Linked DNA regions of Candidatus Microthrix parvicella Bio17-1. The protein of the gene in region 1 interacts with the protein of each later gene in a pairwise test. Links are inferred from orthologs where the notes say so. Each region holds a gene or a part of one and is shown in the gene's direction. Other genes may lie near its edges.

Region 1 (11,927 bases):
GCAGGCTCCCGGCCCGTAGCGATCGCCGTTCCCGGCGACGGGTTGCAGACACCCCCGGAGGTTGCCGCACTTCCGGCCGTCAGGTGGCAAAGTGTTGTGTGGACGGTGATCAGGGATCTGGAGGCGGGTTGTTTGGCCGGGTGACCTCGGCGGTCACCGGTGCGCTCGACCTCAACGAGATTCTGTCCGGCATCGATCTCAACGACCTGCTGGACCGGCTCGACCTCGACCGGGTGTTGGCCCGCATCGATGTGGGTGCTCTGATCGACCGCATCGACATCAATGCGCTGATGGAGAAGGTGGACGTCGACGCATTGATCGCCCGGGTCGACGTGGACGAGGTGGTGGCGCAGGTTGACGTGGACGCGGTGGTCGCTCGGGTTGACGTCGACGCCGTCGTCGCCAGGGTCGATGTGGACGGCGTCGTTTCCCGGGTCAATGTGGACTCGATCATGGCGGCGGTCGATATCGACGCGTTGATGAAACGGGTGGACATCGATGCGTTGTTGACCCGGGTGGACATCAACTCCATGGTCGGCCGCATCGACGTTGATTCATTGGTTCAGAACACCGAGTTGGGCGGCATCATCGCCAAGTCAACCAGCGGGGTGGCGTCCGAGGCCCTCGACGTGGTCAGGGCACAGGGCGTCGGCCTGGACGGCTTCGTCGATCGGTGGATGGCCCGACTCCTGCGGCGAGACCGATCGGGGCTTCCGAAGGGGCCCCCGTTGTTGGTGCCCGACGATGCCGGCGCCGCCGCGGCGCCGGGGGAACCCCGATGACCACCTTCGTCCCATCCGGCACCGGCCTTGGCGCAGCGGTTGGTCCTGACGCCCAACAACTGGCCGTGACCCGCCAGGGTCACTATGCGGGGCCGGTCACCCGGCTGGTGGGATATGCCGTCGACCAGGGCATCGTCAACGGGCTGTACACCGTGACCCTGGCCTTCCTGGATGCCGGGAATCGTGCGATCAACGGGCAGGCATCGGATTTGAAGATCCCGACGGCGGTGGCCACTGTGGCCTACGCGCTGTGGTGGTTGGTGTATTTCACCTATCCGTGGGCGGCCAGCGGACGTACCCCGGGCATGGCGCTCTTCGGAATCCGGGTGGTGCGCACCGACGGCGCCGTGCTGTCCCCCGGCAAGGCGCTGGTTCGAGCGGTGACGTTTCCGCTGGGGTTCGTCACGTTCGGCTTCGGGTTCCTGTGGGCGCTGGTCGATGGGCGGCGCAGGACCTTGTACGACGTGCTGGCCGGATCATCGGTCGTGTACGACTGGGACGCCCGGGCCGCCCGCCTGAGGTTCCTGGCCCGCAACAGCGCCCCCGCCACCGATGAGGTGCAGGCTTCCTCACCCACTTCGCAACCGGCCCCGTCACAGGGTGCACAGCCGGGCGGATAACCGACACGGTGCAGACCGTGGCGCCCGTTTCCGCCATTCGAAGTTCTGTGTTGTTGGTCAGCCTTGACCAAAGCCGACGCGACGCGCATCCAGCAGAAACTCGGCCGGGCGGGAGGGGGTGAACAGCACCGCCGACGTTTCTCTGGGCACGCCCATGCGGACGTTCTGGAGACGGTCGCTCAGGCTGCCAGGGGGGTTGTCGCCGTGAGTGCGGTCGCTCGGTCGGCTGAGCGTGATCACCTCGGTGGGCCCATCGGTTCGCAACTCGACCGCCAGCCCCAACGCGCCTCCGCTGAGATCGACCCGTTCGCTCGCCGGAGCACCGTCGGGGTCGGGCCCGGCAGGGTTGGTGGCAGCCGGAGCGACGCTGAGCGTCCGGTTGCGGGCGAAGAGCACCGGATCGGCCAGGGCGAGGGGGTCCACCAGGGTGAGTCCCGCCGGCACGAAGACGACGTATCGCTGAGCGAGTCGACGCGTGACGGCCCACAGCCAGGCGGCGAACAGGATGCCAATCAGCAATGCCGGAATCCCGAGTGCCCAGCGCCCAGCCGCCAGCGCCGCCACGGCGCCAACGGGCAGACCGACGCCGGCCAGCCACAGGGGACCAATCGTCACCACCAGCGCGCCGGGGCAACGAAGGCCGTACCGACGTTCAGCGCCGTAGCTGTCGCCGTTGAGGAAGTACCTGCCGATCGACGGCAACATGATGAGGGCTGCCGCCACCACACCCGTGACGAAACCAACGACGGCCAGAATCGTGGCGGTGTCGCCCGCCACCAGGATGCCGTCCCCCGCGGCGAGCAGCAGCCCGATGGCGGTGGCTGCCGGGGCCAGCGGCACCAGCAGACGCAACAACACCAATGACTCCGGTCGCACCAGCGCAGAACACACCAGCACCATCGCCCACAACAACCAGCCAACGGTGGCGAAGGTGACCGTCGAGGCGGCTGATGCTCCGTCGAGGGCCGCCGCAGGGCCGGCCCAGGCCAGAAACGGCAGCGTGAGCCAGGCGAACCGCACGATCCAGAGAGGTGTAGGGGCATCCATCGCTCAAGATTGTCCCACCGCGCCCGCTAGCGTCGAAGTCGGAGGTTTAACCCGTGCCCCTACCCAGCGATGACACGTCACAGCCCGACGCCGCACCCGGGCCCGATCCGGCTCGTGGGCCCGATGACGGCGTCCAGTTTGACGATGTGGCCCCGCTCGACGAACCGATCACGCTTCCTCCCGAATCGGACCTTGACATTCGCCCGACCGGGGCGAAGCGCAGCGATCGGCCCAAGATCGAGATGCCGGTCGGCGAGGATGCGCCGTGGGAGCAGAGCGAGTTGGCCCCCGGTCAGCGTCGACGCAGGCTCTTGATTCTGGGCGCGGTGGTGCTGGTGTTCGTCCTGGGGGCCGTGCTGTGGGCGGTGGGGGTTGGCCACAGCATCGGTGGCAACTTCGAGGCCGCCAGCAACCGCGCCGACGAGGTAAACCTGCGTTCGGCGGCAGCCGAGGTACCGGCCGACGACTACGAACTCAGCATCGACCGCTGCGACACCGATGCCACGACCGGACGCGTGGGGGTGGGGGGCACCCTCATCCTGAAGCCGGGCGTTCGTGGGGGCACTTTTCAGGTGGTGGTTGGCTTTCTCGATGGGGAGGAGGACGTGACCACCGGCGAGGCGAGCGACGATGTGGCCCTCTCCAGGCCGGGCGACAGCGCGCCGATCGATGCGCTTGGTGACGCACTCCCGGGCCACCCCGATGCCGAGTGTCTGCCGTTGGGGGTCGTGCGGCTGGCCGGTCCCGTGTCCACATCCAGCACGGGGCCGTCGTGAGCGAGGAGACGCCGCCGCCCGAGGCGGCCGGCCGCCGGAACGGTGCCGACGACGGTGTGGATGTCCCGGCACCGGAACGGGTGGAGGAACTGCGTCGCACGCTGACCCGCTGGAATACCGAGTATTACGCCGGTGACCCCACCGTGTCCGACGCCGACTTCGACGCCGCCATGCGCGAACTCGCCGACCTGGAGGCCGCGCACCCTGAACTGGCCGCCGACGACAGTCCCACCAACGTGGTCGGTGCCACGAGCGCAAACGCAACCTTCGCCGAGGTCGGCCATGCAGTGCCGATGATGAGCATCGACAACGCCATGTCGATCGACGAACTGCGCGGCTGGGCTGATCGCGTTCGGCGCCGCCTCGACTCGGCAGGTGTCACGTCGCCGGTGCATTACAGCTGTGAGCTGAAAATCGACGGCCTGGCCATGTCGCTTCGCTATGAGAACGGCCGGTTCGTTCGGGCCGCCACCCGGGGCAACGGCAGGGTGGGGGAGGATGTCACCGCCAACGTCGCCACCATCTCGGAAATCCCCCACGATCTGGGCGGGGACGCTCCCGAGGTGCTGGAGGTTCGGGGCGAGGTGTACCTGCCCGTGGCCGTGTTCAACCTGCTCAACGAGGCGAGGGATGCCGCAGGCGAACCCCGCTACGCCAACCCTCGAAACACCGCCGCCGGATCGTTGCGTCAAAAGGACGCCACGATCACCCGCACCCGTCACCTCAGCTTCTGGTGTTACCAGCTGGGCGAGTTGGTGGGCGCCGAACACCCGCCCGGGCACGCCGCCGTACTCGGGTGGTTGGGGTCGTTTGGTTTCCCCGTCAATCCCAACACCGCCACCTTCGACTCGCTCGACGGGGTCATCGACTTCGTCGAGCACTGGGTGGAACATCGCCACGACCTCGATTACGAGATCGACGGTGTGGTGATCAAGGTCGACGAGTTGGCCGCACAACGGGCCCTGGGCGCCACCTCGAAAGCGCCGCGATGGGCGATCGCCTACAAACTTCCGCCCGAGGAGCGCACCACCCGCCTTCACGACATTCAGGTGTCGATCGGCCGAACCGGCGCCGCCACGCCCTTTGCGGTGCTCGAGCCCGTGCTGGTGGCGGGCTCCACCGTGAGCATGGCCACCCTGCACAATTCCGATCAGGTGGCGGCCAAGGACGTCCGGCCGGGCGACCTGGTGATCGTACGCAAAGCCGGCGATGTGATTCCTGAGGTGGTGGCCCCGGTGCTGGCAGAACGGCCCGTCGGCACACGGCCATGGGTGTTTCCCACGCTCTGCCCGTGTCCGCTTGGCAGCACCCTGGTGCGTCCGGAGGGGGAGGCGAAGCATCGCTGCGTCAATGCCGAGTGCCCGTTCCAACGGCTGGCCCGCCTGGCGTACTTTGCCTCGCGAGGAGCCCTCGACATCGATGGGCTGGGTGAGCGGCAGCTCCAACGGTTCATCGACCTTGGCCTACTGTCCGACGTGGCGGACATCTATTCGCTGGACTTCGAGGCGATTGCAGGGCTGGACGGCTATCAGCAACGCTCGGTGGACAACCTGGCCGCCTCGATCGAGGCGTCCAAGGATCGGCCCCTGGAACGCCTGCTGGTGGGTCTCAACATCGTGCACCTGGGGCCCGCCGGTGCCGAACTGCTGGCCCGCCGCTCTGAGAACCTGGACGCCATCGTGGCGGCCGAGGAAGGCGAGCTGGCCGCCATCGATGGCATCGGGCCCGTTATCGCCGCCTCGGTGGCAGGGTTTTTTGCCGTTGAGGACAATCGCGACCTCGTCGAACGCCTGCGGGTCGCCGGCCTGAACTTTGAGGGCACGGGCGAAGCGACGCTGCCCCAGACGTTGGCCGGTAGATCGGTGGTGGTCACCGGCACGCTCGAGGGCTTCAACCGGGAGGAGGCCGCAGCGGCCATCAAGGAGCGCGGCGGCAAGTCCCCGGGGTCGGTGTCCAAAAAGACCACGGCGGTGGTGGTGGGGGAGGACCCCGGCGCCTCCAAGCTGACCAAGGCCCACGACCTTGGGGTACCCATCTTGGATGAGCCGGCGTTCGTTGCGTTTCTCGCAACGGGTGAGTTGCCCGAATGACCCCCGAGGCCGTGCTCTTTGACTACGGCGGGGTGTTCACCGAGTCGCCTTTTGCGGCGGCCCGGCGGGCCTTCGAACGCTTGGGTATCGACCCGGTTCAGGGTCACGAGTGGATCTTTGGCTCCTATGAGGTGGACACGGCCCATCCGTGGCACCGACTGGAGCGCGGCGAGACCTCGGCCCAGGCCGCGCGGGACGAGATCATGGCCACCGCGGCTGCCGCCGGTGTTGAGCTGGACCCCTGGGTGGTGCTCGCCGAGTTGGCGGGTGGCGAAACCCGCGCCTGGATGACCGATGTGCTGGTGGCGGTGCACGCAGCCGGGGTGACGACCGCCATCGTGACCAACAACCTTGTCGAGTTCGCCGATCACTGGAAGGCGGGTCTGCCCATGGACGCCGTCGACGTCATCGTCGATTCGTCCGCCGAGGGGGTGCGTAAGCCCAATCCCGCCATCTACCGGCTGGCACTCCAGCGGGTTGGCGTCAAGGACCCGCAGTCAGCGGTGTTCGTGGACGATGCGCCGTCCAACGTTGCCGCCGCACGGGCGCTGGGCCTCATCGGGCTCGACGTGCCCCACGACATCATCGGGGCACGTGCGTGCGCCGTCACGTTGTGTGGGCTGCTCGGTCTGGAACCACCGCCCTCCTTGAGTGACGGGTGAGCAGTAGGGCGGCTCAGGCGGCGGAGAAGCACCAGGTGACGTTGCGGCCGCTGGTGGGTTCGGCGTTCACCTTCCACACGTTGGCCGCAACGCAGTTCCGGCCGGTCTCGAAGCGTTCGACCAGGCCGTCGGGCCGTGGGGTGTAGGTGATCACACCGGTTTCGGCGTTGATCACCAAACCATCGCGAACCAGCTTGCCCGTACCCTCGGCGAACTCGATGGGGTCGGAAATCGTGACCCCGTCGATCGTGAGGTTGGCCGTGTAACCATCGGCGACGTCGATGCCGACGGTCGCCTGACGCAGGATGGTGCCACCGCTCACCGGGATCAGCCGGTCGACCTCGTCGGGCAGGCTTTGGCTGGCAGCGTCCGAGCCGGTGGTGGCCGTGTTCGCAACCCAGACGAGACCGACGAGGGCCGCCACGATGGCGAGAATGGCGATCTTGGGTCCGTATGGCCTCAGCATGGTTGTCAGTCTCCCACGGGCACGGGCGCTCACCGCCGTCGCGTGGCCCGGTAGCATTCTCACCTGATGGCGCCCAGACGGCCGGAAACCCTCAGAGGTCGTGAGATCGCCGGCCAATTTCGGCTTGAGCGATTCTTGGGTCGCGGGCGCTCAACGCTGGTGTACACCGCCGAGGACCTCACCAGCGGCGACGAGGTGGCCATCAAGTTGTTGGCCAGCTCACTGACCCGAAATGTCGGGTTCATGCGTCGTTTCCGCCACGTGATGCGTTCCGCCTGCTCCTTTGACCATCCAAACGTGGTGCGGGTGATTGCCTGGGGTGAGGAACGCGAGCTGTTCGTCGTGACCGAGCCCGCCGTCGGTCCGCTTCGGGCACTGATGCTGCCCGGCAAGGGTCTGTCGCAAGGGCAGACTGCGGCGTTGGCCGTGGACGTCTCTCGTGGCCTTGCCTATCTGGCGCAGCGCAACCTGGTCCACCGGCGACTCCATCCGTCCAACCTGTTGATCGCCTCCGACGGCAGGGTGATGGTGTCCGACGCAGCCCTGGCGTGGATCCTGGCGCACGAGTCTGGTCATCAGTTCTCCGACTTTCGTTATCTGGCTCCCGAGGCGGGGAGCGGAACAACCGGTCCACCCACCGATGTGTATGCCCTGGGCATGATCATGGCTGAGGCCCTCACCGGCGATATTCCGCTGCTGGCCGGGGACGTCAACGCCACGCTGGGCCTGCGCCACGAAACCGACCTCACTCTTGACGGAAGGTGGGGGCGGATCGGCCGGGCGGTCGGGGCGACCGGCCGTGCGGACCCCGAGCGCCGGGTGCCCGCCGGACAGCTGGACGTCGGCCTGATGGCTTTGATCGCACAGATGGATCGCAGCGAGGTCGAGCTTCCCCGCATGGACCCAACCGCTCGCAGCGATGAGCTGGAATCCATGCGCCTGACGCTTCGTGATCGGCTGCCGACGGTGGCGGCACAGACCGCAGCAACGCCCGGAACCTCGGTCGGCCTGGCGGCCGGGGCCACGACTCCAAGTCGAGCAAACGACGACCACCGCGCTGCGGCCGCCGACCAGGCCAAACCGACCGACCCGCCCAAGCCGCCACCGGCCCCGCGCCGGCAGCCGGCCGCTGCGCTGCGTTCGTCCGTGCCTGCCGAGCAACCGCCTTCCGAGCAACCGCCTGCCGAGCAACCGCCTGCCGAGCAACCGCCCGATGATCCGGCCGCCGGTGTCGAGTCGAACCCGTTGACCCCAGAGGAACTGGCGGTTCGGCGCAACTGGGTGATCGGGCTGATCGTCGCATTGGTGGTGGTGTTGGCGCTCCTCGTTGGCGTCCAACGCTTTGTGCTGTCCTCGGCCGCCGAGGTGCCGCAGGTGGTGGGCGCCACCGTGGACGAGGTTCGAGCCCAGGCCGCCGACGGTCGTTGGCGGCTGAACACCACCGAGGTGCGGCGGGACAACACCAAGACCGGCGAGGTGCTGACCCAGGATCCGGCGGCCGGCACCAAACTGCGGGCGGGCGAGTCTCTCGATGTCACCGTGTCGCTTGGACCAACCCTGGTTGCGCTTCCCGAGTTGGAGGGCCTGAGCCAGAAGGACGCCGAGAACATCATCACGTTCGCCGGAATGAAGCTGGGTGACGTGGAGAGCGACTACAACGCCGACGCGAAACCGGGCACGGTGATGTCGATCTCGGCGGAATTCGCCGAGGGAACGAAGCTGTCCAAGGGCAGCACCGTCAACCTGGTGGTCTCCGACGGGGCCAAACCCCGCCAGATCCCCAAGGAACTGGTGGGGAAGAACGCGTTGAGCGTGGTGGCCGAACTGGAAAAGGCACAACTGAAGCCGGTGGTGGAACCGGTGCAGGAACCCTCGGTGGCGCTCAACTATGTGGTGTCGGTCGAGCCACCCGAGGGTTCACAGGTGACCATCGGTGATGAGGTGAAGGTTCGGGTGTCGGCAGCTCGCGAGAACGTCGCCGTGCCCAACGTGGTCGGCAGGACCGCGGCCGAGGCCGACGCCGAGGTGCGCGCGGTGGGATTGACCGTGCTTGGCATCGAAGGGCCTGCAGGCGGCACGGTGGAGCGCACCGACCCGGAGGTGGGCGCCGAGGTCCCCCAGGGCACCTCGATCCGTCTCGTCACCCGGTAAGCGGTTGTTTCAGGCCGTTGTTTCAGGCCGTGGTGTCGGGCGGTGGTGTCGGGCGGCCGAACAGAAACCCCAGGCCCCAGGCCCAGTGCATCACCGCCAGCGCGGCGGGCACCCTGACCCGACTCTTCATCGACGTGCTGCGTCCGGCGTTGAGGCCTCCGACGGTGACTGCGACGGCGTAGCCGGCGGCCGGCACCAACCAACGGACATCCTCGGCCCAGAGTGCGAACGCCGCTGTGGCGGTCACGCCCAGCACCATGACCGGCGCCACCAGTTGGCGCAGCTTGGTGGAGCGCGGGTGCCGGCGAAGCATCTCTCGCTTCCAGGTGCCGTACTGGCGGTACTGGGATGCGAGAGCGCCGAACGAGGGCCGAGGCCGATAGGTGACCACCATCGACGGCACGAACCAGACCGTTCCGCCGGTATCGCGGATGCGCCAGTTCAGCTCGTAGTCCTGGTTTCGCAGCAGCGTCTCGTCGAAGCCTCCCACCCGCTCCAAACCGCTTCGGCGAAACACCCCCAGATACACCGTGTCCGAGGGCCCTTCGGCGCCGCCGTAATGAAATCGCGAGTTGCCGACTCCGAGGCGTGACGACATGGCTACGGCGACGGCCTCCTGCGTACCCGGCCCGCCGACGGCCGACTGGACGCCACCCACCACGTCGGCGTTGGTTCGATCCAGAGCCTCGAGGGCGAGAGAGGTGTAGTCGGGGGGAAGGGTGCAGTGGCCGTCCACCCGAACCACAAACTCTTCGTCGGTGGCGGCGATGGCGCGGTTCAGCCCGTGGCTCACCCAGCCTTCCGGGTTGCTGACCACGGCGATCTGTGGATCGGTGGCGGCCAGCGCCTGCGCCACCACCCAGGTGTCGTCGTCGGAGGGAGCGACGGCGATGGCCAGCGGGCCGGCACCGCCCACCTGGGCGCGAATCGATTCGACGGTGGCCGCCAGGTCGGCCTCCTCATTGCGCACGGCAAGAACGAACGCCACCCTCCCGTCCCACCGGTGGCGATCGTTCAGAGCGTCGGCGATCTTGCTCAGGCGCCTTCTGCCGGTTGGATCTCCTCCGTCATGGCGGAGATCGCTTCGGCCAACTTCTGGGCGGATGGGTCGATCGGACCGGCCTGCATGGCCATCAGCTTGGTCATGTCGCCCTGCACCTTGATCTTGCCTGCCATGAACGCCTGCATCCCCGCCTGGGGGTTGCCGTCGACCAGGATGGCTTTGGCGGTTGCGTAGTCAAGGGTGACGGTCAGGTCGGGGTTCTCCAGTTCACCCAGGCCCATCTTCATCTCGCCGTCCGAGGTGTCCATGAAGGCTTTGACATCGCCGTCGGACACGTCGGCCGGCACGTCGGTGACCACCTGGTTCATGCGAACGACGTGAGCTGGAGGCGGCACCTCATCGCCGAGGTCCTCGCGCAACTGGGTGGCCGCAGCCACCCATTCGGGTGTTAGGAACTTGTGCTTCTCCACGTGGATACTCTCCCCTTCATGTACCGATCCGGCGCCGGTTTCCGGTCGGCAAACCTAGCATCGAGGGCGGTTTCCCGGTGAGGATTCGTTACTCGGTAGGGTGTTCGCGCCCGCTGACGGGCACCGGCACGACCCCCAGGAGGTCTCGATGCAACCCCCCAAGGATTTCTTCCGCCCGCTCGCTCTCGGCGCCCCGATGCCAGTCCGCGAGGTGCCCGCCCGGCCTTCTCGCATGATTCACTTCTTCGATCCGTCCAACGAGAAGATGGCCGCCAAGGTGCCCGACATCGCCAAGAAGGCCGATGTGGTGCTCGGCAACCTTGAGGACGCCATTTCGGCCGACAAGAAGGAGGCCGCCCGCGAGGGTCTGGTGTCGATCGCGCAGGCGACCGACTTCGGTGAGACCCAGCTGTGGACCCGCATCAACAGCCTTGACTCGCCCTGGTGCCTGCCCGATCTCATCCGTCTGGTGCCGGCGATCGGCCACAAGCTTGACGTGATCATGGTGCCCAAGGTGGAGGGCGCCGAGGACATCCATTACATCGACCGGTTGCTTGCCCAACTCGAGGCGCAGGCCGGCCTGGAGCGGCCGATCCTGGTGCACGCGCTGCTGGAGACGGCCCGAGGCGTGGCCAACGTTGAAGAGATCTGCGGCGCCAGCCCCCGCATGCAGGGCCTGTCGCTTGGCCCGGCCGACCTTGCCGCCGACCGCCGTATGAAGACCACCCGCGTGGGCGGCGGCCACCCCGGCTATGTCGTGCGCGCCGACCCCAACCCCGACGATGCCGAGGCACCCCGCACCACCTTTCAACAGGACCTGTGGCACTACACGATGGCCCGCATGGTGGACGCGTGCGCCACGTACGGCATTTTCCCGTATTGGGGCCCTTTTGGAGACATCCGCGACACCGTGGCGTGTGAGGACCAGTTCCGCAACGCCTATCTGATGGGCTGCGTTGGCGCCTGGTCGTTGCACCCGGTGCAGATCGACATCGCCAAGAAGGTGTTCTCCCCCGAGCCCTCCGAGGTGGCCTGGGCCCGCAACGTCATCCACCAGATGGGCGACGGCACCGGCGCGGTGATGATCGACGGCAAGATGCAGGATGACGCCACCGTCAAGCAGTGCAAGGTGGTCGTGGAGTTGGCCGAGGCGCTCAGCGCAAGCGACCCCGACCTGGCTGCGGCCTACCAGGCAGCGACCGACGCGGTCTTGGGCGCGGGGTCCGGCCAGTGAGCGGCGCAACCAACACCGAAGCTCTGCGCCCCCGACGTTCGGTGCTGTACATGCCCGGCGCCAACACGCGTGCGCTCGAGAAGGCCAAGGGGCTGTCCGCCGACTCGCTGATCCTCGACCTGGAGGATGCCGTGGCGCCCGATGCCAAGGCCGAGGCCCGTGACAACGTCGTGGCCGCCCTGACCTCCGGCGAGTACGGCAACCGCGAGCTGACCATCCGGGTGAACGGGCTGGACACCGACTGGCACGCCGACGACCTGGCGGCCGCTGCGGCTGCCGGGCCCGCCGCCGTCGTGGTGCCCAAGGTGAACTCGCCCGCCGATGTGGCGGCCATCGAGGCCGGGCTCCAGGCGGGCGGGGCGCCCGAACACACCAAGATCTGGGCCATGGTCGAGACGCCCCAGGCGATGCTCGACTGCGCCAACATCGCCGCCGCGTCCGAGCGCCTCACCGTGCTGGTGATGGGCACCAACGACCTGGCCAAGGAACTGCATGCTGCACATGTCCCCGGCCGCCAACCACTGCTGACCGGGTTGGGCCTGTGCCTGCTGGGTGCGCGGGCCGCCGGAAAGGTCATTCTCGACGGTGTGTACAACGACGTGCGCGACCCCGAGGGCTTCGAGGCC
Region 2 (12,344 bases), on another replicon or contig:
CTGCCGTGAGGTGCTGCGGGTGCTGAAGCCGGGTGGACGGTTCGTGGTGAACGACGTGGCCGCGCTCGACGCTTACGACCGGGACAACGCGCACCAACGGGGGTTGATCCAGGACACCCGTGAGCTCACCGTGTTTGGCGGGTTCTGGTACTACAAGTACTGGGAGGACGCCTACAAGGCGACCGGCTTCGAGCTGCTGGACTCCGAGGGCAGGAGCGCCGTCGAGATGATCAAGCGCGAGGTCTCGCTGTACGGCAGGTACGAGGCGGCGGTGGCGGCGCTGGCCAAAGTTCGGATCATTCCCACGAAGGTCAACGCCATGATCCACCGGATGAACGCCAAGGCCGATTCCTACATCCAGGCCGAAGCAGAGGAGCTGCTCACCCTCAACTGGAAGACGGTGGCCCGCAAGCCGGGGTGACCGGTCGGGTACCGTCTTGGTCATGGCCGACGACATGCCCACCAAGATCCTTCTCAGCGAAGACGAGCAGCCCACGCAGTGGTACAACGTCATCGCCGACCTGCCGACGCCGCCGCCACCGCCGCTGCACCCGGGCACGCACGAGCCCGCAGGTCCCGACGACCTGGCGCCGCTGTTCCCGATGGCGCTCATCGAGCAGGAGATGACCGCCGATCGCTACATCGACATCCCCGGCGGCGTGCTCGACGTCTACAAGCTGTGGCGCCCCAGCCCGTTGTTCCGGGCCCACCGCCTGGAGGCGTTGCTCGACACCCCGGCCAAGATCTTCTACAAGTACGAGGGCGTCAGCCCGGCCGGGTCGCACAAGCCCAACACCTCGGTCCCACAGGCCTTCTATAACAACGCTGAGGGCGTCACCAAGCTGACCACCGAAACCGGCGCCGGCCAGTGGGGCTCGGCGCTGGCCTTCGCCACCGCCCAGTACGGCATGGAGTGTGAGGTGTGGCAGGTGGCGGCCTCGTACCGGGCCAAGCCACACCGCAAGACCATGATGGAGATCTGGGGCGCCTCGGTGCACCCCAGTCCGTCCGAGCTGACCGAGTTTGGCCGCGGGCTGCTGGCCGAGAACCCCGATCACCCCGGCAGCCTGGGCATTGCCATCTCGGAGGCTGTCGCCATGGCCGTGGCCGACCCCGAGACCCGCTACGCCCTCGGCTCGGTGCTCAACCACGTGCTCTTGCACCAGACGGTGATCGGCGAGGAGGCGCTGCTGCAGCTGGCCAAGGTGGGTGTCACCCCCGACGTGCTGGTCGGCTGCACCGGCGGCGGCTCCAACTTCGGTGGCCTCGCCTTCCCGTTCCTGCGCGAGAAGCTGGCCGGTAACATGAACCCGACGATCCGCTGCGTCGAGCCGGCAGCCTGCCCCACGCTGACCAAGGGCGAGTACCGCTACGACTTCGGCGACACGGCCGGCATGACCCCGCTGCTGAAGATGCACACGCTGGGCCACGGGTTCATCCCCGAGCCGATCCACGCCGGTGGCCTGCGCTACCACGGCATGTCGCCGCTGGTCAGCCACGTGTACAACGAGGGCCTGGTTGAGGCGATCTCGATTCCGCAGACCGAATGCTTCGCCGGGGCGATTCAGTTCGCCCGGGCCGAGGGCATCGTGCCGGCACCCGAGCCGACCCACGCCATCGCAGCTGCGATCCGCGAGGCCCAGGCCGCCAAGGAGGCGGGGGAGGAGCGCGTGATCCTCACCGCACTGTGCGGCCACGGACACCTCGACCTGGCGTCGTACGAGAACTACCTGGCCGGTGGACTCAAGGATTACGACCTGCCCGACGAGGCGATCGCCGCCGCCATGGAGGCCGTGCCGGTCCTCGACTGAGCGGAGTCCTGGCCGAGAGTTGCTGGTACCAGTCCAAACCGCTCGGTGGACGCCGCGGCCCGCAAGGTGCTGTCGAATGCAGCCTGCTTCGCCCGCTCCACGATCTCGTTGTCTCCGCGCCGGCTCACTTGGGTCAAGCAAGCATGATGGCAAGCGCGATGTCGGCGATGCCTACGGTCTGCTTGACGGGCCCTGCCGTGAAGCGTCGACCGAATCATCGAAGCTGGAGCTGTCGGTCGTATCCGGGCTGTTCGGACCGGCCTCTGCGGGAGAGGCCCCGCTGCGTCGCCAGGCCACGAAGAGCCACGCCCCGGCGGCAATGAACGCGATCACCGCCAACAGGCCGTCCGGCACGCGCCCGCCGAGGTTGGTGGCCCATTCCTCGGCGCGAGCCCCGGCCAGGGCCAGCGTGTTGGACTCGACCAGGTTGCCCCCGTTGACGACCATGAAAACGCCGACCGCCACCAGGACCAGGCCAGAGATCAGTGAGGTCGAGTGGAACGTCAGTCGTCCCAGGCGGACAGTCCGACCTCGAAGCCAACGGTTGACCCGCTGCCCGATGCTGCCCCAGGTCAGCGCCAGCACGACGAGTGGCACCACCATGCCCAGCCCGTAGATCGCCAGCAGCAGTCCGCCCCGAACCGGCTGCCCACCCGCCGCGGCAAGCACCAGGATCGATCCGAGGATCGGCCCGGTGCAGAACCCGGTGAGGCCGTAGGCCAACCCCAGCGTGTAGATCGACATCGGGTTGGTCTGTGTGACCGCCGATTCGCCCGAACGACGGAACAACACGAACCCCCCGCCGAAGGCGGTGACGATGCCGAGCACGACGATTGCGATGCCCGCCACGGTCATTACCGTCTCCTGGTGCGACCGGACGAACACCGTGGCCGCCGACGCCGACACCCCCAAGGGCACCAGTGTGGTCAACAGCCCGAGGTAGAAGACGCCGGTGCGAGCCAGCAACTGGCTGCGGCGATCGAACGCGTACGAAAAGAAGGCCGGCAACAGCAACGCTCCGCACGGGCTGAGCAAAGCCAGCAGTCCACCCAGGAACGCGGCGACGTAGCCGATCTCGCCGGCCGGACTCACCGCTCTGTCCCGCTCATGGCGCTGGGTTCATCACGACGTCGACTCGCTGGACTCCTGCACCTCTGCCAAAAACTTGTTCATCTGCTCGTAACTCGAGAACCCTCCCTGTGGCACGCCGTTGACCACCATGGCAGGGGTGGCGGTGAACCCAATTTGATTGGCCATCCGTGAGTCGGTGGCCACCCGCTGCGCGGCTTCGGCGGATCGGTAGTCGGTCATGAACCGGTCGTAGTCCAGGCCGACGTCGTCGGCAACCTCTTGGATCTTGGCCAACATTGCGGGCTCGCTTTGGCGTTGGTGGTAGGCGGACATCTCAGCAGCGCTCGGCTTGGCGCCGTCGAAGCGGGGCTCCGCGCCTCCGGTGATGTAGGGGTACATGACCTCGGCCAGTTCCCAGTACTTGTTCTGCATGCCGGCAGCGGTGCCGGCCAGTGCCCCGGGGTTTGCCCGTTGCTCGTAGGGCAGCATGCGGGACTCGATGCGCAGCTTGCCGGTGTCCACCCAGTTCTGGATCAGCTTGGGCATGGTCAACGTGTGGAAGTGGCCGCACCATCCGCACCCGAACGACTCGAAGGTCACCATCACCAGCGGCGCGTCGACATCGCCGATCGTCATACCCTCGTCGGTGACCCGCAGCGGCGCCATCCGTTCCCGGTTGGGCCCATCCACCGGTGGCGGTGTCGTCGTCGGTTCACCCACTTCGGGGCTGGGGCCCAGCGGTTCGCCGTTGTCGGCCGACTCGGCGGTGATACCCGAGGTGTCCACCAGGGCCGGGTCGTCGCCACTGAGGACGGTCACCGCAACGGCGACGCCGGCGGCCACAAACACCACGACGGGTATCAGGAGGCGGGGGAGCTTCATCCCCGGAGGGTAACGATCGGGCTTCGTTCTCCCACATCGCGGCGGTGGCAGTACCTCAGCGGCCACCTGGTGGCGGAGGGTTCAGGAGGCGTCGTCTTCTTGCAGCTCACCTCTGGGGGCCGTCAAGTCGCGGCCTCCCGCGTCGCCCCGGGTGGCGATGAACCCGACGGAGTCGCAAGCGCTTCGTTGGTTCGCGGCCATTCGCCTAACCTCGCCGCGTGGCAGACACGCTCCCCCCGTATCGATACACCCCCGAGTTGGCCGCCGAGATCGAGCTTCGCTGGCAGGACCGCTGGGAGGCCGACGGCACCTACGAGGCACCAAACCCTGCGGGGCCGCTGGCCGATCCCGAAGCGGTGGCCGATCGGCCGCGCCGCTATGTGCTCGATATGTTTCCCTACCCCTCGGGCGCGGGTCTGCACGTGGGCCATCCGTTTGGCTACATCTCCACCGACGTGTACGCCCGTTACCGCCGCACCCGGGGCGACAATGTGCTGCACGCCATGGGTTACGACGCGTTCGGTCTGCCCGCCGAGCAGTTCGCCGTGCGCACGGGCGCACATCCCCGCACGACAACCGAGGACAACATCGCCACCATGCGCCGCCAGTTGCGACGCATCGGCCTGGGCCACGACGCGCGGCGTTCGGTGGCCACCACCGACGTTGAGTTCTACCGCTGGACCCAGTGGGTCTTCACCCAGATCTTCGAGTCGTGGTTCGACACTGAGGCCGATGTGGCCCGTCCGATTGCCGAACTGCTGGCCGCATTCGAGTCGGGCGAGCGGCCTACTCCCGACGGTCGGGCATGGAACGAACTGGCCGAGGGCGAGCGGCGGGCGATCATCGACGATCATCGCCTGGTGTACTCCGCCGAGATGCCGGTGAACTGGTGCCCCGGGTTGGGCACCGTGCTGGCCAACGAGGAGGTCACCGCCGAGGGTCGATCCGACATCGGCAACTATCCGGTGTTCCGCCGCAACATGCGCCAATGGGTGATGCGGATTACTTCGTACTCCGACCGGCTGCTGGCCGACCTCGACCTGCTGGACTGGCCCGAGCCGATCAAGGTGATGCAGCGCAACTGGATCGGTCGGTCCACCGGCGCCAACGTGTGCTTCGCCACCGAGGCGGGCGACGTCGAGGTGTTCACCACCCGGCCCGACACGCTGTTCGGCGCCACGTTCGTGGTGCTGGCGCCCGAACACCCAATGGTGGACGCGCTGGTCGGCGACGCTTGGCCTGACGGCACGCCCGAGCGGTGGACGCAGGCAACCGCCGATGGCGCCGCGGCGCCGTCGCCCCATGAGGCCGTCGAGGCCTATCAAGCCTCCGCATCGGCCAAGACCGACCGTGAGCGCCAGGAAGACCGCCAGAAGTCCGGCGTCGCCATCGGGGCGTTTGCCACCAACCCGGTCAACGGCGAACAGGTTCCCATTTTCGTCGCCGACTATGTGCTGATGGGCTACGGCACCGGCGCCATCATGGCGGTGCCGGCGGGTGACGAACGTGACTTCGAGTTCGCTCGGGATTATGGCCTTCAGATCACCGCGATCCAGCAGCCGCCCGCAGCGTGGTTCGAGGTTCGCGATATCGAACCCAGCCTGGATACGAGCACCTGGCCCGAGGCATTCGTTGGGGAAGGCGAGTACGTCGGCTCTGCTGACCTGAACGGCGGGATCGACCTGAACGGCGAGCACACGATCGCTGAGGCGGTCGCGCTGATCAACGGCTGGTTGGAGTCGGTTGGCCGTGGCGAGGCCGCCATCACCTATCGGCTTCGAGATTGGCTGTTTAGCCGCCAACGGTATTGGGGCGAGCCATTCCCCATCGTGTGGGACGAGCATGGTCCCCGATCGCTGCCCGACTCGGAGCTGCCGGTGCAGCTGCCGGAGGTGGACGACTACTCGCCGCAGGCGCACGATCCCAACGATGCCGACTCCAACCCGGTACCGCCGCTGGGCCGGGTTGAGGAGTGGGTGAACGTCGACGTCGACCTGGGCGACGGCCCGCAGACCTACCGCCGCGAGCTCAACGTCATGCCCCAGTGGGCCGGATCGTGCTGGTACGAGCTGCGTTACCTCGACCCGACCAACACCGCGACTTTTGTCGACCCCGACGTTGAGGCCTATTGGATGGGCCCGCGTCCCGGCGGGGAAGGCGAGCCGTCCACGGTGGGCGGTGTCGACCTGTACGTCGGCGGTGTCGAGCACGCCGTGTTGCACCTGCTGTACGCCCGCTTCTGGCACAAGGTGTTGTTCGATCTGGGCCACGTCAGTGGACCGGAGCCGTTCCACCGACTGGTGAACCAGGGTTACATCCAGGCGTATGCGTTCACCGACGCCCGGGGCCAGTACGTGGAGGCCTCGGAGGTCACCGAGACCGACGACGGCTTCTTCTTCGAGGGCCAACCGGTCAACCGTGAGTACGGCAAGATGGGCAAGAGCCTGAAGAACATGGTGACGCCCGATGAGATGTACGACGCCTACGGGGCCGACACCTTCCGCCTCTATGAACTCTCCGGCGGGCCGCTGGAGTCGTCGCGCCCGTGGAGCACCCGCGATGTGGTGGGCATGCAGCGGTTCCTTCAGCGCCTCTGGCGAAATCTGGTCGATGAGGACTCGGGCAAGCTGACGGTGACCGATGAATCGGCTGATGACGAGACCCGTCGTCTGCTGGCCCGCACCGTGGCCGGGGTGGGAGAAGACCTCGACGCGCTCCACGCCAACACCGCCATCGCCAAGCTGATCGAGCTGAACAATCATCTGACCAAGGCGGCCGCCCCAGTGGCCCGCGAGGTGGCAGAGCCGATGGTGCAGCTGCTCGGCATCGTCGCCCCGCACCTTGGCGAGGAGCTGTGGGCCAAGCTGGGCCACGCCACCTCAGTGGTGTGGGCGCCGTTCCCCACCGTCGACGAGGCACTGCTGGTCGAGGACACCATCGAGCTGCCGGTGCAGGTCAATGGCAAGGTGCGGGGCCACATCACGGTGGCCGCCGATGCGGATCAGGCCACCATGACGGCTGCGGCCCTGGTAGTCGACAATGTGGCCGCCCACCTCGAGGGCGCCGCGCCCCGCAAGGTCATCGTCGTGCCCGGCCGAATGGTGAACGTCGTCGTCTGATCGACAGGTGGTGGTCGCCGCCCTGGCGACGATGGTTGCCTTGAACTGACGTCTTCGGTTTTGTGGGCGTTGTCGTCGAAGTCAGATTTGGGATGCGCGGGCGCTGACGAGCGCCTGGATCCTGGTGGCCAGGGTGTCGCACCTGGCGATCACGGCGTTGCGAACCGGACCGAGCGCATCGAGGTGGCCGCCGGCGTGAGCGCCAAGAGCGTCGACAAAGGTGTCGAGCGCCCCCCGTAGTTGGGCCACCGATCGGCCCACACCGTCGACGGCGTTGGTCAGGAGCTCATCCTGGATGTCGATGCCCGCCGCAGAGCGTTCGATGTCGGCGAAGTGCTCCCGCGCAACCGGCCAGGCAGCGGCGACCCGGCCGACGTCGGTGGCCCGGGCGGCCTCGCTCGCCTGCTGGTGTGCCCATCGGGCATCGTCCAACAATCTGTCGAGGCTCTGGGAGGTCGTCGCCGATGGCTGGGCGGATGCATGATCCCGGCTGCGGGTCGACCACACGATGAGCCCTCCGACGAGTCCGGCCAGCAACACCAACGTGACCAGGCCGAACGGCCCGAGGCCGCTGTCCTCATCGGACGTGTCGACGGCCGGAGCGGTTGACGTCGGTGGAGCGGTTGACGTCGGAGCCTGCGTGTTGGTGGTGGCGCCGCCGTCGGGGGCGGTGATGTCGGGGGTGCTGACGTCGGGCAGCGTGATGTCGGGGGTGCTGACGTCGGGCAGCGTGATGTCGGGGGTGCTGACGTCGGGCAGCGTGATGTCTGGGGTGGTGACGCCGGCATCGTCCGCCAATGAGGAGATCGGGCCGGTGCCTGCGAGCGCACCGTCGTCACCGCACGAAGCGAGCAGCGCCACGCAGGCGATGGCAACGGAGATGGTCACGGCTACAAGTCCGATGGGGGGTCGGCCGGCTTGGCCGTCGGCGTTCACAGAACCTCGGTTGGTGAGGGGTCTGATGTGGGGGTTGCGCCACCCATCAGGTCGGGGCGCTGTACCGGGTAGGTGTCGGCCGAATCTGCGTAGGCATCGAGGCGGGCCTGACGGGAGCGGTCACGGTCCATGCGATGGATTCGATCACCCAACCAGGTGACGCCCATGTGCACCGCAATGCAGACGATGCCGTAGATCACCATGGCGAAGAGAAACGACGTGTCGAACACAGCGGGCACCGCCTGCCTGGATGTTCCCAGCTGGATCGGTTCGAAGATGCCCCGGAATGGGTTCATCGCCCGATCGGAGCTGCGATAGATCCACCTGACGAACTCGCTGGTTGGATTCGCGCCGAGGAGTTGAAGGGTGAACGCAAGCGCCAGCACCACCTCCACCACCACCAGGTAGGCGTAGATCATGTAACCGAGCACTCGCACCACGAGGGCCGGGATCCGAAGCAAGGAGTCGTGGCTCTTGCCAGGTTCGACCGTTTGAGGAGTTTGGTTCTGATTCACCGCAGCATGGTACTGCCGATTCCCGGTGTGACCGTGACCGTGACCGTTCTTTCGCCCGCCGTGCGAGACAGGGTGCTAGACACGAACATCCGGCTTGGAGCCGGACTCTTTCGAACGCAGCACACCCATGGAAACCAGCAAAGGTGGCTCGAAATGACCGATCCCGTGTTGGTGGCGAATGGTTTGGTCCGTCGCTTCGGAGACCTCACCGCCGTCGACGACGTGTCGTTTCGTATCGAGCCGGGCGAAACCTACGGTCTGCTTGGCCCCAACGGCGCCGGCAAGACCACCATCATTTCCATGGTTGCCGGACTGTTGGGGCCCGACGCGGGCGAGACCCGAATCCTGGGCAAGGCGATCGGGCCGGGAGTGGTGTCGGCAAAGGCACACATCGGCCTGGTTCCTCAGGAACTGGCCATCTACCCCGACCTGACCGGCCGAGAGAACCTGCGGTTCTTCGGCCGGTTGCAGAAGTTGGGCGGCGATCAATTGAAACGTCGCATCGACGAGGTGCTGACCGTGATCGGGTTGGAGGATCGCGGCGGCGATCTCACCAAGGAGTACTCGGGTGGAATGAAGCGGCGCCTCAACATCGGCATTGGCCTGCTGCACCAACCCGAACTCCTGATCCTCGATGAGCCGACGGTGGGCGTGGATCCTCAGTCACGCAATTCGATCCTGAAATCGGTTGAAGCGTTGGCCGTTTCGGGGATGGCCGTGTTGTACACCACCCACTACATGGAGGAGGCCGAGCGGCTGTGCGACCGCGTCGGCATCTTGGACCACGGTGTGATGCAGGCCGAGGGCACCCGCGACGAACTGTTGGTGCTCACCGGCGAGACCGATCGGGTGCACCTTGAAGGCACCGGCAACCTTGAGGCGGCTACGACTGCGCTTCGTCGTCTTGGGGCGGTGAAATCGGTCACCGGTGATCGCCGCAACATCGACCTGACCGTGGAGGACGCACCGGTGGCGCTCGCCGGTATCGTCGGGGCGGCTGCTGAGGCGGGCATGTCGGTCACCGATGTGGAGGTGGCGCGTCCCGATCTGGAGTCGGTGTTTCTGAACCTCACCGGCCGTGCCTTGAGGGACTGAACGTGGACCTGTCGGCCATTTGGATCATGGCGGTGAGTGACCTGCGCCAGCGGATTCGTGACCGATCGGTATTGATCTTCGCCCTGGTGGTGCCCATCGCCATCATGATCGTGTTCAACCTGTTGTTCTCCGGGCTGGGCTCTTCGGAGTCGCTGAAACCGATCACTGTTCGGGTGGCCGCCGAACCCGACGACCGGGTTGCGCAGGGGCTGATCCAGGCGCTGTCGGCCGTGGACGGTCTGAAGGTGACCGCCACTCTGGTGGCGCTGTCGTCGGCCGATGACCTCGCCGCCGATGTCGAGTCGGGCTCGGTGACGGTGGGCGTGGTGTTCCCGGCCGGGTTTGACGCCGCGGTCCGGCAGGGCGGGTCACCCAAGGTGGAGCTGATCGAACCCGGCGACGGCGGTTTGGAACCTCGGGTGGCTGGATCAATCGTGTCGGGTTACGTCGAGCGGGTGGCCACCGGATCGCAGGCGGCCACAGCGGCGGGAGGTCTCGGCATTCGAGGGGCGGACGTCTCCAAGATCGCAGAGGCGGTGGCCACGTCGCCTCCGACGCTCACGGCCGAGGCGGGACGGCCGTCCAATGAGCAACTGAGCACTGGCGGCTACCTGGTGGCGGGGCAGGCCGCCCTGTTCATGTTCTTCACCATCGGCTTCGGTGTGATCACCTACATCCAGGAACGGGAGCAGGGCACCTTGCCGCGCCTGGCATCGATGCCCATTCCGCCTCGCTCGATCCTGCTGGCCAAAGTGCTGGTCAGCTTCATACTCGGCGTGGTCTCCACCGCCGTGTTGCTGGGGGTCGGTGCGCTGCTCTTCAGCGCCAGTTTCGGCAGGATGGTGCCGGTGACGGTGATGATCGTCGCTGCGGTGATGGCTGTGACCAGCCTGGTTCTGTTGGTCACCCGGGTGGCCCGCACCACCGAGCAGGCGCAAGCGGCCACCTCGGTGATCGGCATCCTGATGGGTGTGCTGGGCGGATCGTTCTTCCCCATCAGCGGTGGCGGGCTGTTGGCTCGCCTTTCCGATTTGACCCCTACCGCTGCGTTCATCCGAGGCTTGGGTCTCACCAACGGCGGCGCAGGGGTCGCCGACCTGGGTGGACCGTTGGCCGTATTCGCTGTCTTTGCCGCGGTCTCGCTGGCGGTTGCGGCGCTGCTTGGTGATGACGAGGTGTTCACATGAGCGCGGTGCTGGCCATCGGAACCACCTCGCTCAGGAGGTTCTTTCGTGACCGGTCCAACTTCTTTTTCGTGCTGGTTCTACCCATGTTGCTGGTGGTGGCCATCGGCCTGCAGTTCGGCGATTCGGGGTCGGCCGGCCGGGTGATGCTGGTTGGTTCCGGGCCGTTGGCCCAGGAGGTGAGCGCAGGGCTGAAGCGACAGGACCTGGCGGTTGATCGCCTCGACGGTGCGGGTACTGCTCGCGAGGTGGTGGCCAGGGGCCGGGCCGACGTCGCCGTGCTGGTGTCGCCAACCCACGAGGCCAGGTGGGCCGCCGGCCAATCGGTGCAGCTGACCGTGATCCCCGGCAGCCAGGCCAACGGTCAGGCGAGTGTTGCCACGGTGCAGTCGGTGCTCGCCACCCTGTCCAACAACCGGGCGGCGGTGCGGGCGATGACCGACGCGGGGGTCGGGCCAAGCGAGGCGAAGCGCTCGCTCGACAAGGTGGACGGTGTTGGGCCGTCCCTGACGGTCTCCCTGGTGGGGCAGGATCTGGGCGACGAGTTTGCCGGGCTGGGAGAGTTCGATCTCGGCGCAGCGCAGCAACTGTCACTGTTCATGTTTCTCACGGCGCTCACCGGATCGGCGATGCTGATCCAGTCGCGTGAGCTGGGGGTGACCAGACGCGAGCTGTCGGCCCCGGTGACCGCAGGCCAGGTGATTGGCGGTGAGGTGCTGGGTCGGTTTGTGATCTCCTTGACCCAGGGCTTGTACATGGTGGTGGGAACCGCTGTGCTGTTCGGCGTGAACTGGGGTGATCCCCTGGCCACGGGCTTGGTGGTCGCTTCGTTCGCCGGGGTCAGCGCCGCGGCTGCCATGGTGCTGGGGTCGCTCATGGACAATGCCAACGCCGCCGGTGGGTTGGGCATTGGGTTGGGGTTGGTGGTGGCCGGGCTTGGGGGCTCGATGCTGCCCATCGAGCTGTTCCCCAGCTCGCTGACGGTGGTCTCGGCGCTTACGCCGCACCGCTGGGCCTACGAGGCGTACGCCGAGATCCAGCGACGCGGCGGGGGCGTAGCCGACGTGCTCCCGCAGCTTGGCGTGCTGGTCGCCATGACAGCGCTGCTGTTGCCGTTGGGCGCGTGGCTGCTGCAGCGGTCGCTCTCGAGGGCGATGTGATTCCCGGGTTGTCGGGGCCCGCTCAGGCCCCAAACCAATTGGCGTGAAATCCAAAGGGGATTCGTTGGGGCATGGTCACGCGGGCGATGGGCCCGGCTTCGACATCTCGGGCGTCCAGCACACACACGTCGGTGCGGTCGCCACCCTCGTAGTACACGGCGTTGATCAGCCAGCCGTCGTTTTCGGCGGTTCCGGCCGGGTCGGGAGCGAAGACCGATTCGCCCACATGGCCCCCGGCGCCGCTGTGCCACATTGATCGCTCGCCGGTTGATTGGTCGTAGGCCACCATGGTGTCGAAGTCGCCCTGGTTACCGACGCTGCCGCCGAACGCCGACATATAGGCGTAGCGGTTTGGTACGCCGGTGTACGCGTCGTTGATACGACAGAAGTCACCGGGCAGATCATCGCTCGGTTCCCAACCGGCGGAACCCGAGTCCAGGTCGACCCAGTACCTGGCCGGACGACCCGGCTGATTGTCGGCGGCCTGCTCGTCCAGTGGCGAAGTGGGATCGATTCCGAAGTTCGGGTCGGCCAGGCGAGAGCCCGAGAACTCGATCCGGTTGCCCGTGGC

The links.
Region 2: the proteins of ligA (region 1) and leuS interact in binary tests that used the Escherichia coli proteins (3 or more experiments, as listed by UniProt). The link is inferred for Candidatus Microthrix parvicella Bio17-1 from one-to-one orthologs.

The regions. Positions count from the first base shown.
Region 1 is NZ_AMPG01000002.1:706,957-718,883, reverse strand. What follows is about bases 2,769-5,768. They hold ligA (NAD-dependent DNA ligase LigA), read left to right. Parts: upstream 2,769-3,221; coding sequence 3,222-5,315; downstream 5,316-5,768. Other genes in these bases: MPARV_RS22735 (HAD family hydrolase), read left to right, coding at 5,312-5,768; MPARV_RS0111440 (hypothetical protein), read left to right, coding at 2,769-3,225. In the rest of the region: tRNA 2-thiouridine(34) synthase MnmA, read left to right, coding at 1-19; MPARV_RS0111455 (hypothetical protein), read left to right, coding at 99-782; MPARV_RS22740 (RDD family protein), read left to right, coding at 779-1,402; MPARV_RS0111445 (hypothetical protein), read right to left, coding at 1,460-2,449; more of MPARV_RS0111440, read left to right, coding at 2,503-2,768; more of MPARV_RS22735, read left to right, coding at 5,769-5,977; MPARV_RS0111425 (hypothetical protein), read right to left, coding at 5,991-6,443; MPARV_RS0111420 (Stk1 family PASTA domain-containing Ser/Thr kinase), read left to right, coding at 6,510-8,594; MPARV_RS0111415 (glycosyltransferase family 2 protein), read right to left, coding at 8,617-9,582; MPARV_RS0111410 (SCP2 sterol-binding domain-containing protein), read right to left, coding at 9,630-10,067; MPARV_RS0111405 (HpcH/HpaI aldolase/citrate lyase family protein), read left to right, coding at 10,216-11,301; MPARV_RS0111400 (HpcH/HpaI aldolase/citrate lyase family protein), read left to right, coding at 11,325-11,927. UniProt on the Escherichia coli protein: DNA ligase that catalyzes the formation of phosphodiester linkages between 5'-phosphoryl and 3'-hydroxyl groups in double-stranded DNA using NAD as a coenzyme and as the energy source for the reaction.
Region 2 is NZ_AMPG01000001.1:1,677,944-1,690,287, reverse strand. Bases 3,667-7,083 are described here. They hold leuS (leucine--tRNA ligase), read left to right. Parts: upstream 3,667-3,982; coding sequence 3,983-6,883; downstream 6,884-7,083. Other genes in these bases: MPARV_RS24640 (hypothetical protein), read right to left, coding at 6,965-7,083; MPARV_RS0108140 (DsbA family protein), read right to left, coding at 3,667-3,764. Also shown: MPARV_RS0108155 (class I SAM-dependent methyltransferase), read left to right, coding at 1-421; MPARV_RS0108150 (TrpB-like pyridoxal phosphate-dependent enzyme), read left to right, coding at 444-1,811; MPARV_RS0108145 (cytochrome c biogenesis CcdA family protein), read right to left, coding at 1,983-2,903; more of MPARV_RS0108140, read right to left, coding at 2,934-3,666; more of MPARV_RS24640, read right to left, coding at 7,084-7,771; MPARV_RS22470 (YggT family protein), read right to left, coding at 7,816-8,334; MPARV_RS0108120 (ABC transporter ATP-binding protein), read left to right, coding at 8,488-9,429; MPARV_RS0108115 (ABC transporter permease), read left to right, coding at 9,462-10,616; MPARV_RS0108110 (ABC transporter permease), read left to right, coding at 10,613-11,773; MPARV_RS0108105 (carotenoid oxygenase family protein), read right to left, coding at 11,796-12,344.